Regions from separate parts of the Desulfosporosinus sp. SYSU MS00001 genome, predicted to be linked through region 3. Evidence: riboswitches for the same ligand, from Rfam matches in the RefSeq annotation. Region 3 holds a riboswitch; each other region holds the start of a gene.

Region 1 (3,280 bases), on a different contig from region 3:
ACCATATTCTTCCTAATACTTAGCTTTTCAGCGGGAATGTTGTTATAAAAAGTAAAAAATTTAATGGTCAATGAAAACGGAAGAATGACAGAGGAAGTAAAAGAGATAATTTGAAAAGTTACTTAAAATATTAAAGATAATTCAAAATATCTTCATAATATTGGCAAACATATGTAACTGAAATTTAAACATCAGATTTAGTAGTTGGATTTCTTCAAAGTAATAGATCTGTATGACAAAAACTGAGGTAAGTGTTAACCACTTACCTCAGTAATCATTTATTTTATCCAATTTTTTAAGCCCCCCACTTCTATAAGTAGGGGTGGGTCCTTCGTTAACTTCAGGTGGGGTAGAGTCCTCCTTCGCCTCTAAGTATTCCTATTGGGAAAGGCGGCTCGGCAAAAATGTTCACTGGACATTTTTGTATCTGAAGCCCCGATGTTCAGCTTTAGCTGAACGAGTTCACTTTGAAAAACTCTAGTAATTATAGAAATGACTCTGTAATTGTCAAGGCTTAGTTCCTATATTATCCCAACTCTTATTTGCTTGCTAGATCTGCTTGCTGAGCAGATGATTCAAGGTTTAGCCCTATTGCTTCCGGTTCGTGGTTCATCCGAGATAACTGAAGTACGGCTATCCAGACTATTGCAAAACCAACCCATTGCCCCAGATCAATAGTCTGATGTAAAATCAGCCAGTTAAGAAGCAAGCCGGTTGCAGGAAAGGCAAGTTCTGCGATGGTAGCATGAGAAGCCTTCACGCCGTCTAACCCCCGGTAGTAAAGGAGCAAACTTACAAGGCTTGGTACGAGCGTTTGAAACAAGAGGTTTGCCCAAACAGGTGCCAGACTAAGGGCTTTGCCAATGATAAGCCAGTTTGGATGTTGTACTAAGATAATGACTGTCAACAAAGGCAGAGCAACAGCGAATCGAAGTGCCGTTAACGTGGTAAACGACAATTTGCCAACGAGATGTTTGCCCATCACCGTAGATCCTCCCCAAAGTGCAGCGGCGCCGATGGCAAATAAGGACCCGATAAGCTGTGAGGTGTTTGCGGCGGTAGTTGGAATGTGCAGACCAAAGGTGAGTAAGTAGGCACCAATGAGTGCAGCGATAAATAATTTCCAATAGTTTTTCCGCAGTTGTTCCTTAAGGACCCAGGCGGCAAGGAGGACGGCAAAAATCGGCTGTAGTTTTTGCAGGATGAGAACAACATTTGGATTGCCATAAGTAAATCCGGCAGTAAACAGGATCGAAGCTACGGCGGATCCGCCCCAGCCGATGAATATGACGGCTAACCAGTCAGCGAGCTTTAATTGCCGCAGCTCCTGACGTTTCCAGATAAGCACTGGAGCAGCAAAGAGAAACAATAATATATGTTCCATCCAGACAATTTGAGAGGATGTCACATAGTGGAGCAATGTAACAATAAAGACACCGTCAAGTCCCCACATGGCCGCTCCAAGGGCGATCCACCAAATTGCCCAAGGAGATGATTGCTTTTTTTGCATTAAATCCAAACCCTCCATATCTTATAACATGTATTTGAATTGAACCTTCACATGTCACAAAAAGAAAATTGTGCATGAAAAATACCCCGAGAAACAATTCCTTTCACGAGGCATATACGAGGGACCAGGATAGCAGCTTGGCTAAACCTAGTCTTTACCTTCTCTCGTCCGGACTTTACCGTCGGCCTTGGAATTTCACCAAGTCAGTCGATGCATCGTTAAGGCTGCATCGAGTCGCGGGCTGAATTGCACAGGCAATCGTCACCGCCGGTAGGGAATCTCACCCTGCCCCGAAGGATCAAATTCAGTTAATGAAAGTATAACAGAATTTATTGTTTAAGGGTAGCCTTATATTATAAAACTATTTCTCATCTCGAACTTCGCAGGTTGAAATTCCTAGAATATTACTTACCGGACAATATCTCAGTAATCCCGTTGCTATCCCCAGGAGTCCGATAAGCCCCCACCAGCTTTTGAAGGCCAGACCTAAAAGCACAATAATTGTTCCTATGATAATTCTAACAATTTGCTCGGTTTTTCCAACATTACATATCATACAATCACCCCCTTATTATTTTTTCCCATATCTTGAAGGGTTAATGCAATTTAAGAAAGAGACTATATGAGAAGGGAGACAATGATATGGCTTAGAATAAGACTATTAAAATAGAACTAGAACATTAAAAAGAGGGAAATTCTAAAAGGCAGCGAATTAAATTTGGAGAACTTAAAGGAGGGTCTTTTTTGGCGAAAAAGCAAAGTTTAATTAAAGTAATAATGGAAATTGCAGAAATTCTGATCTTTGCCTTTATATTATCGTGGGGTTTACGAAGTAATGTGGTGGAAGCGGCAACGATACCGTCGCCGTCAATGATGCCTACTATTCATGAACAGGATAGAGTCATTGTAGACAAGTTGTTCTATAAATTTACAGGAATACAAAGGGATGATATCATTGTTTTTAACCCTCCAAAGAATTTGGATTCCAGTGGGGACTATTGGATCAAGAGAGTTATTGGATTACCTGGAGACAAAGTTCAAATTACGAACGGGAAGGTCTATATTAATGATCAACCTCTGACAGAACCCTTTGAAATGGAAGCTCCTAATTATAATTACGGTCCTGTGGTTGTTCCCAAAGATGCTTATTTTTTACTTGGCGATAATCGCAATCATAGTCTCGACAGCCATTATTGGGGAGCTTTGCCTGCCAAGGAGGTCGAAGGAAAAGCAGTTTTAAGATATTGGCCCTTGCAGCGGTTTGGAACCTTAGCTAAGTAATTAGAAAGATTCATGATAAGGGAGAGTCTCCTGGAAAGGACTCTCTTCTTTATTTCATGAATTTCAGTTAGAAAGATGGGGGACCATTTGACCAAAACATCTCTACAATCATTTGGCCGTTAATTGATTACACTTCCCGCATTTTAGTTCTCGGTTCAATGCCTAGTGTTCAGTCCCTAAGAGAATAACGATATTATGCCAATCCTCAGAATCAGTTCTGGCGGATTATATATACGATTTTATCTATGCCTGTAGAGTCTGATTATACCCGGAGAATCAAGTTTTTTGTTGTTCCGTTCCGTTGACTTAACCTTAGCATACACCTACTTGAATTTTTAAAGCAGGAGGATAATTCTATCATGACTTACAAAGCTGTTATTTTTGATCTTGATGGGACGTTGGTTAACTCCCTTGAGGATATTGCTGACTCAATGAACCTGGTTTTGAAAACCTTAGACTTGAAAGCGCATGACCTGGAAGCCTATAAAT
Region 2 (3,280 bases), on a different contig from region 3:
ATTTTGGCAGATCTTATAGTACCTCATCAAGAAAGGCTCCAACAGATGGCTAGGAAGTTGTTGATAAACTATTAATATGATTAAGCTTTTCGAAATATTGCTCATTCGATAATTCTGTTTCTGGGAATGTCTCCATGCCGATAATCTCTGAAAGAGGGACAAAAATAATGTTGACAGGAGCAAAGGGGTTTGTTATTATAGTATTCGTTCTGATAAACGAGTTACGGGGCGTAGCGCAGTTTGGTAGCGCGCTTGGTTCGGGACCAAGAGGCCGTGGGTTCGAATCCCGTCGCCCCGACCATCTGGTATTAGCGGATCTCCAGTTTTGGAGATCCTTTATTTTTGGGTCATTTGACCCTATTTTGACCCTTTCAATTTTTAAGGAAAAAAAATCCTTTTCTTTAGCAATTATTTTAATCCCTAATGGTTAATTATGTAAACACCAATTTCCTTTATTATGAAATAACAGATCTTTAACAATAAATTTCTCGCCCAATGACACATAATAGAGTTTCTTAATCTTAAAGCGATACTTCTACGAATTTTCCCAGAATCCATTTCGTACAACTCCATCTCAGATCTGGTGACATTAATAACTTGTACTAATCCCCGCTCTCTGCCAATTTTTTTCGAGTCGTATTCTCGGTTCGGCGATTTTCATGATCCTTACATTTGCGCATTGTAAAAGGAGAGCTACTGCTCTCCTTTTACCTTCTCCAAAGCTTAATGTGAAAAGAGGTCCTTCGATTAAATCAAGAAGGATATTTTTATGTGAATTACATGAAAATAGACTAAAATTGCTTTTGACTTATTATAACATTTTGTGATAAAAAGTACATTGGTAACCTAAATCCAATTTATACTTGGAAATGAGTTTTCTTGAAACATATCCGTGCTGGAATCGCAATTATGACAATTCTTTTACTCTGGACTTCAAGTATCATATGTGCTAAAACTTCTAAGGCGGATCAAGGAAATAAGTTGTTAAAAAGCGATTTATTTGTCCAAATTCGAATTGGTTAAATATTTTTCATTGTTTCAATTGAGTGCTACAATAGATGTACCAAACTTGGTGTATAAATTAGATGTACTATAATCCAAAGATAAAGTACTGAGAAGGAGCCTAATATGTTAGAGGGAAAGAAAATCAAGATTCGCCCGATTGAAGAGGATGACATCGATATTATCTACCAATGGTTAAGCGATGAGGAAATTAATTATTGGTCAAGTGGAGCTTGGCCGCTAAATACTCTTTATTCAAAAGATCAAATCATTGAAAAGTTTCTCGACGGCCCTTCTGACGTTTACCGATACGCAATTTTGAATGAAAAGAACTTATTGATTGGCACCATTGGTTTTAAAGAACTCAATGTTCCTGGTCGTTCGACAACCCTGTTTATTGTTATTGGTGACAAATCATATTGGGGCAGGGGCTACGGAACAGATGCTATTATAACCTTTGTCCGTTTTCTCTTTACTCAATGGAACTTTCATAGGATTTCATTGGATACCTGGGACGAAAACCTTCGAGCAATCAGAGCCTACGAAAAAGTTGGCTTTAAAATCGAAGGACGCCAGCGAGAGGCACGCTACGTACTTGGAAATTATCATGATGCTGTCCTTATGGGATTATTGCGTGATGAATTTTTGACCCTTCACGGAAAATTATAGGTTGCCAAATCGCTGGACCTGGGGTACACTATAATCAAATTTAATAATATACTATCCTCTGGGGTTGGGTGAAATTCCCTATCGGCGGTACAGCCCGCGAGCCTTTTTGGCAGATCCGGTTTAATTCCGGAGCCGACAGTATAGTCTGGATGAGAAGAGGAATAGATTAAAAAATGCGTCTTTTTTTACGCTTTTTTACTATGACTTTTAGCTCAACACTCGAGGATAGCGAGTGTTTTTTTATTTCCTAATTATTGGCTATGATCCTTGATGGTATTTACGATTTTTGGGGGAAACTATCTTAAAAAGTTTCAGAAAGGAATTGTATGCAACGGGAAACTTTTCAAAAATCAACAGATGAAACTTATATGTCTGAAGCTATTAAACTGGCAGCTCAGGCCTTAGGGAGAACCAGTCCGAACCCAATGGTCGGATGTGTTCTCGTCAAAAATGATCAAATCGTCGGGCGGGGCTACCACCAAAAAGCCGGAACTCCTCATGCCGAAGTCCATGCTTTGTCAGAAGCTCAGGATCAAGCCAAGGATGCTACAGTTTATGTTACTTTAGAACCTTGCTCACATTTCGGCCGAACCCCGCCCTGCTCTGACGCTCTAATTAAGGCAGGCGTCAAACGTGTTGTTGTAGCTATGCAAGATCCCAATCCTCTCGTTGCAGGTCGCGGAATTCAACGATTACGTGAAGCGGGGATTCAAGTTGACGTGGGAGTATTGCAGCATGAGGCTGCATCATTAAATGAAGCATTTTGCAAAGCAATAACCACAACTATGCCTTTCGTCCTTTACAAGACAGCCTTAACTCTAGACGGAAAAATTGCCACTGAAACCGGGGATTCCCGCTGGGTGAGCAGCGAGATCTCTCGCCAATACGTCCACCACTTACGTGATCAATACGATGTTATCCTTGTTGGCAGTGAAACAATCCTTCACGACAACCCAGCACTAACCTGCCGCTTACCCGGCGGTCGAGATCCTATTCGGCTAGTTGTTGACGGCAGATGCCGTTTAGCTGAAGACTCACAGGTTCTCACCTCCTCCGCCGAAAGCCCTTGTATTATTGCTACAACAAAGGCAGCACCAACTGAAAAGCTCAGTCGATTGCAAAAGCTTAAGAACGTTGAAATCTGGCAATATGATACGTCACGTTATGTTCCACTTAAGCAAATGCTTAAAGATCTCTTTCGCCGAGGATGGATCAGTATCTTACTAGAAGGCGGTGGTCGTTTGGCAGGTTCTCTTATTGAAAATGAGTGTGTTGACAAATTAGAATGTTTCATCGCACCTAAATTAGTAGGAGGAAATGGCCCCTCTCCCCTTTCCGGCTTGAACATCCAATTGATGAAAGATGCCATTGAGCTCTATGACCTCCAGGTAGATATGAATTTTAGAGATATTCATGTAACAGGCTATTTTAAGCCACATGACATTAGCCAGTAACAGATGCTTTGAAGGAGGATACATGTGTTTACCGGAATTGTTGAAGAACTAGGTATTGTCCGTGATCTTCGCCTCTTACCAGACTCCGGAAGGCTTACGCTGCAGGGAAAGAAAGTCCTTGAGGGAACCCAATTGGGAGACAGTATTGCTGTCAA
Region 3 (3,280 bases):
TTCCTTGAGGCATCATTTGAACTTGTTGATTCCCAAGTATATTCATTTTACCTAACGGCATTGTGCTTCACCCTCATTCCATTCTTGTAGTATGGTAAATTATGGTACAATACAAGATATTCAAGTTATAACCGTTTGTCACCAAGTTAGATAACTTTAGAAGCCAGAAACTATAAAGTCAGGAGATTACTGCATAATCTCCTGACTTTTATTTTCCCTGAGTGCCGAAGCCCCGAGGCCACAGACGGCAGGCATTTTAATTAGGGAAGCAAATTACCTCTCTTTAACTATAAAGAGAGGTAATATCGAGTGTTCTAATTATTTTCCGCTATGAAGGATTGTCTTGGACTCTCTTATCAACTATTAGATAACTTTCTTAAGATATCTCTTTGTTGTCTATACTGGTTTCGATAGATTGTTGAATTGCTGCTATTAGGGCTATAATAATTAGATATTTTAGTGTTCTTTTCAAGTGTCGCTGGCAAATCGTCGATCGCTCCTGTCGCATAGGCTGCAATTAGACAATTTGTCAGTACTGCACCACCAGAAATTTCTAACGTAATAGCTTCACTTTGCATGACATCAGCCTTAATCTGATTCCACAGATTATCTCTGCTCCCGCCCTCAGTAATAGTAATTCTGTTAATATCAATTCCGGCATTTCTGTAAGTATCTGTGATTTCCATATAATCGTAGGCAATTGCCTCTAAGACTGCTCGCCATAAAACAAATTGATTCGTATCTAAACTCATGTTTAAGAAACAACCTTTAATATTAGCCCATTCACCGTACCCACCAGTTAAGTATGGTAAAAACATGACCTCATTGCACCCAGGCGGTACTTTTTCCGCTTTTTGGCTAAGCCATTGATAATATTTATCATCATCAGCCTTTTGACAAATATTATCCTTAAACCAACGCAGAGCTAAACCTCCGGTTCTAACAAATCCCCAATAAAAATAGGTATCTTTCAATGTTCCACTATTAAAAATTAAACCGCTCCCCTTTTTACTTAATTCAGGGATTATTCCAGAAGTAGAAACACAGAACATAGCACATGTTCCTGCCACATCAACAGCCTTATTCGTTTCAATAATTCCGCTTCCTAACATGGACTGCATTGTATCTCCGGCACCGGCACAAATCGGGATACCCGCTGGACATCCGGTTTCTTGTGCTGCTTCGTCCGATAAGGTACCAATAATATCCCAAGGTTTAACAATCTTCGGCAGATATGTTTTATCAATCTTTAAGATAGCTAGTTGTTCATCGGACCATTGTTTTTCATAAATGCGGTAACCAAGACCCCAGCCCGACATTGTTCCCCAATCAATAAAAGCGTCTCGACCGTCTAAACCGGCCAAGTTCATAAGAATGTAAGGAGCATTGTGGACAAATTTTTGACCTCGTTCTTGAAACGCTTTATTATTGGCTAACAACCACCTGGCATGCAAAGCGGGAAACATGCAAGATGGTTCAGCATTGCCTGTCTCATGACCCCAAATATCCAGATCCAATTGATTTAAAGTTTCCACATCGTTTTGGGTCCTGGAATCCAAATAATTAATGTAAGGAGTAATCGCCTTTCCTCTCTCGTCAATCCCAACAATTCCACAAATAATTCCGTCACCCATAATGGCTCTGATTAAACTGGGGTCAATACCCTTGGTATGCAATTGCTCAATACACTGTTTAATTCCCAATTTTGTCAAAGATAAATATTCATCAGCATCCATATCCACCCATCCTGGATGGGGGTAGTTCATCGTTGTCTGATTGGATGTATTAGCAACACAGTGCATCGTTTTATTATAAACAGCCACTTTTACGCTTTGAGATCCCGCATCAAAACTAAGATAGTAGCTTTCCAAAGTATCCATCTCCTTTAATAATTATGACCCCTAGTGAACTCGTTCAGCTAAAGCTGAACATCGGGGCTTCAGATACAATAATGTCCAGTGGACATTATTGCCGAACAAGAAGTGGGGGGCTTAGAAATTGGAAAAAAAATTCTCTTAAGCAAGCTTAAGAGAATTTGACAGTACAAACTTAATACATAATATCACTACTATGTATGTGAACATCACCTTCTCTCATCCAGACTATACTGTCGGCTTCGGAATTCAACCGAATCTGCTTTACGGCTCGCGGGCTATACCGCCGATAGGGAATTTCACCCAACCCTGAAGGATAATTATTAACTTAATTATAAAGTAACACCATTGATTCTCTTTGTCAATTTAAACCAATTCCCTAGATATCAGATCTTTCAAGTGCTCAGTACCTAAAGAAAGCAGTTGAAAACCAAAATTCATTAACTGAACGTCATCATGCCTTATCTCTTCAAATCGTTCCACGGTTACATCCATTTTTTCAGCCAAGGAAGTATTATGCATTAAATAGCTTCTAAAGTTGTCCAAATCGTAACAAGCTAAGAAGAATAGCTTTATCAGCTTATCATCAATTTCCTGATCACCGGTAAGTTTTAAGTAACCGGGGATTTCACTAAACCCTTGTTCCATTTCTTCGTAAATTTCTAGCCCCTGGTCAGAAATCCACTCTTTAATAGTTTGGCTTTTTTTCTCATTTAACCCATGACAACGGGAAGATTCAAAAATAAAGGAGTATTTCCCCCCGCCCAACATGTCCACCGGGGCAATGCGGCAAGACCAGGGTCGTTCTTTATAAACCCGACACCCTTTTGAGGTAATAAAGGGACATGTTAAATTATCCTCCTCGGACATCTTAATCTGAACTATAGAAAAGCCAGTTGGCAATTGCACGTTTAGAGTGTATTTATCCAGAAATTCTCCTGAAGACATGCCAAGCAAATTTTTCATTCTGAGGACATCATAAGGTGTGAGATAAATATTAATATCCCGGCAGCACTTTTTAAAACAATCGAGACCGTCATGACAAAGAAAATTAAACTCACTGTCCTCATTCAAAACTAACTTCCGCTGATCCATAACTAACTATGTCTCCTTCCACTCCTTGTCGTTGTCTATAATCCGCAATCCTCTCTTAAGGCAGTATTCAGTTCTCATCAACATAATCAAAACTTACAAACCCGCCGCCTAATGCAGTTGTCTGAAACCATTGCCCTAAATCAATTTCTTTTATATGCCCTCCATCCAAAATTCTTAGGATCGCTCTGCTATCTTCTGCTGCGTATACCATCGCAATGATGGTGACCCAGTGCCAAGAATCCAATCGCTTTTCTTCTCCATTATCTAAATTTAGAAAGGCTACAGGTCTGTTATTGTGTAGCGCTTGCTCC

The links. Region 3 has a riboswitch for FMN ahead of ACPUYX_RS16805 (FGGY-family carbohydrate kinase). Riboswitches for the same ligand answer to the same signal wherever they lie in the genome.
Region 1: it holds a riboswitch for FMN, as region 3 does, so the genes downstream of both, ACPUYX_RS04625 (DMT family transporter) here and ACPUYX_RS16805 (FGGY-family carbohydrate kinase) in region 3, are expected to answer to the same signal.
Region 2: it holds a riboswitch for FMN, as region 3 does, so the genes downstream of both, ribD (bifunctional diaminohydroxyphosphoribosylaminopyrimidine deaminase/5-amino-6-(5-phosphoribosylamino)uracil reductase RibD) here and ACPUYX_RS16805 (FGGY-family carbohydrate kinase) in region 3, are expected to answer to the same signal.

Annotation. Positions count from the first base shown of each region.
Region 1 covers NZ_JBNFTW010000002.1:262,892-266,171, forward strand. Annotated here, with positions in the region: gene ACPUYX_RS04625 (DMT family transporter) at 539-1,510, opposite strand; FMN riboswitch at 1,663-1,812, opposite strand; gene ACPUYX_RS04630 (YgaP family membrane protein) at 1,872-2,066, opposite strand; gene lepB (signal peptidase I) at 2,255-2,791, shown strand; gene ACPUYX_RS04640 (HAD family hydrolase) at 3,151-3,280, shown strand, end outside.
Region 2 covers NZ_JBNFTW010000006.1:52,764-56,043, forward strand. Annotated here, with positions in the region: tRNA gene ACPUYX_RS12170 (tRNA-Pro) at 225-301, shown strand; gene ACPUYX_RS12175 (GNAT family N-acetyltransferase) at 1,129-1,671, shown strand; FMN riboswitch at 1,722-1,836, shown strand; gene ribD (bifunctional diaminohydroxyphosphoribosylaminopyrimidine deaminase/5-amino-6-(5-phosphoribosylamino)uracil reductase RibD) at 1,998-3,125, shown strand; gene ACPUYX_RS12185 (riboflavin synthase) at 3,150-3,280, shown strand, end outside.
Region 3 covers NZ_JBNFTW010000010.1:100,802-104,081, reverse strand. Annotated here, with positions in the region: gene ACPUYX_RS16810 (hypothetical protein) at 1-61, opposite strand, end outside; gene ACPUYX_RS16805 (FGGY-family carbohydrate kinase) at 357-1,880, opposite strand; FMN riboswitch at 2,082-2,195, opposite strand; gene ACPUYX_RS16800 (YkgJ family cysteine cluster protein) at 2,241-2,969, opposite strand; gene ACPUYX_RS16795 (hypothetical protein) at 3,037-3,280, opposite strand, start outside.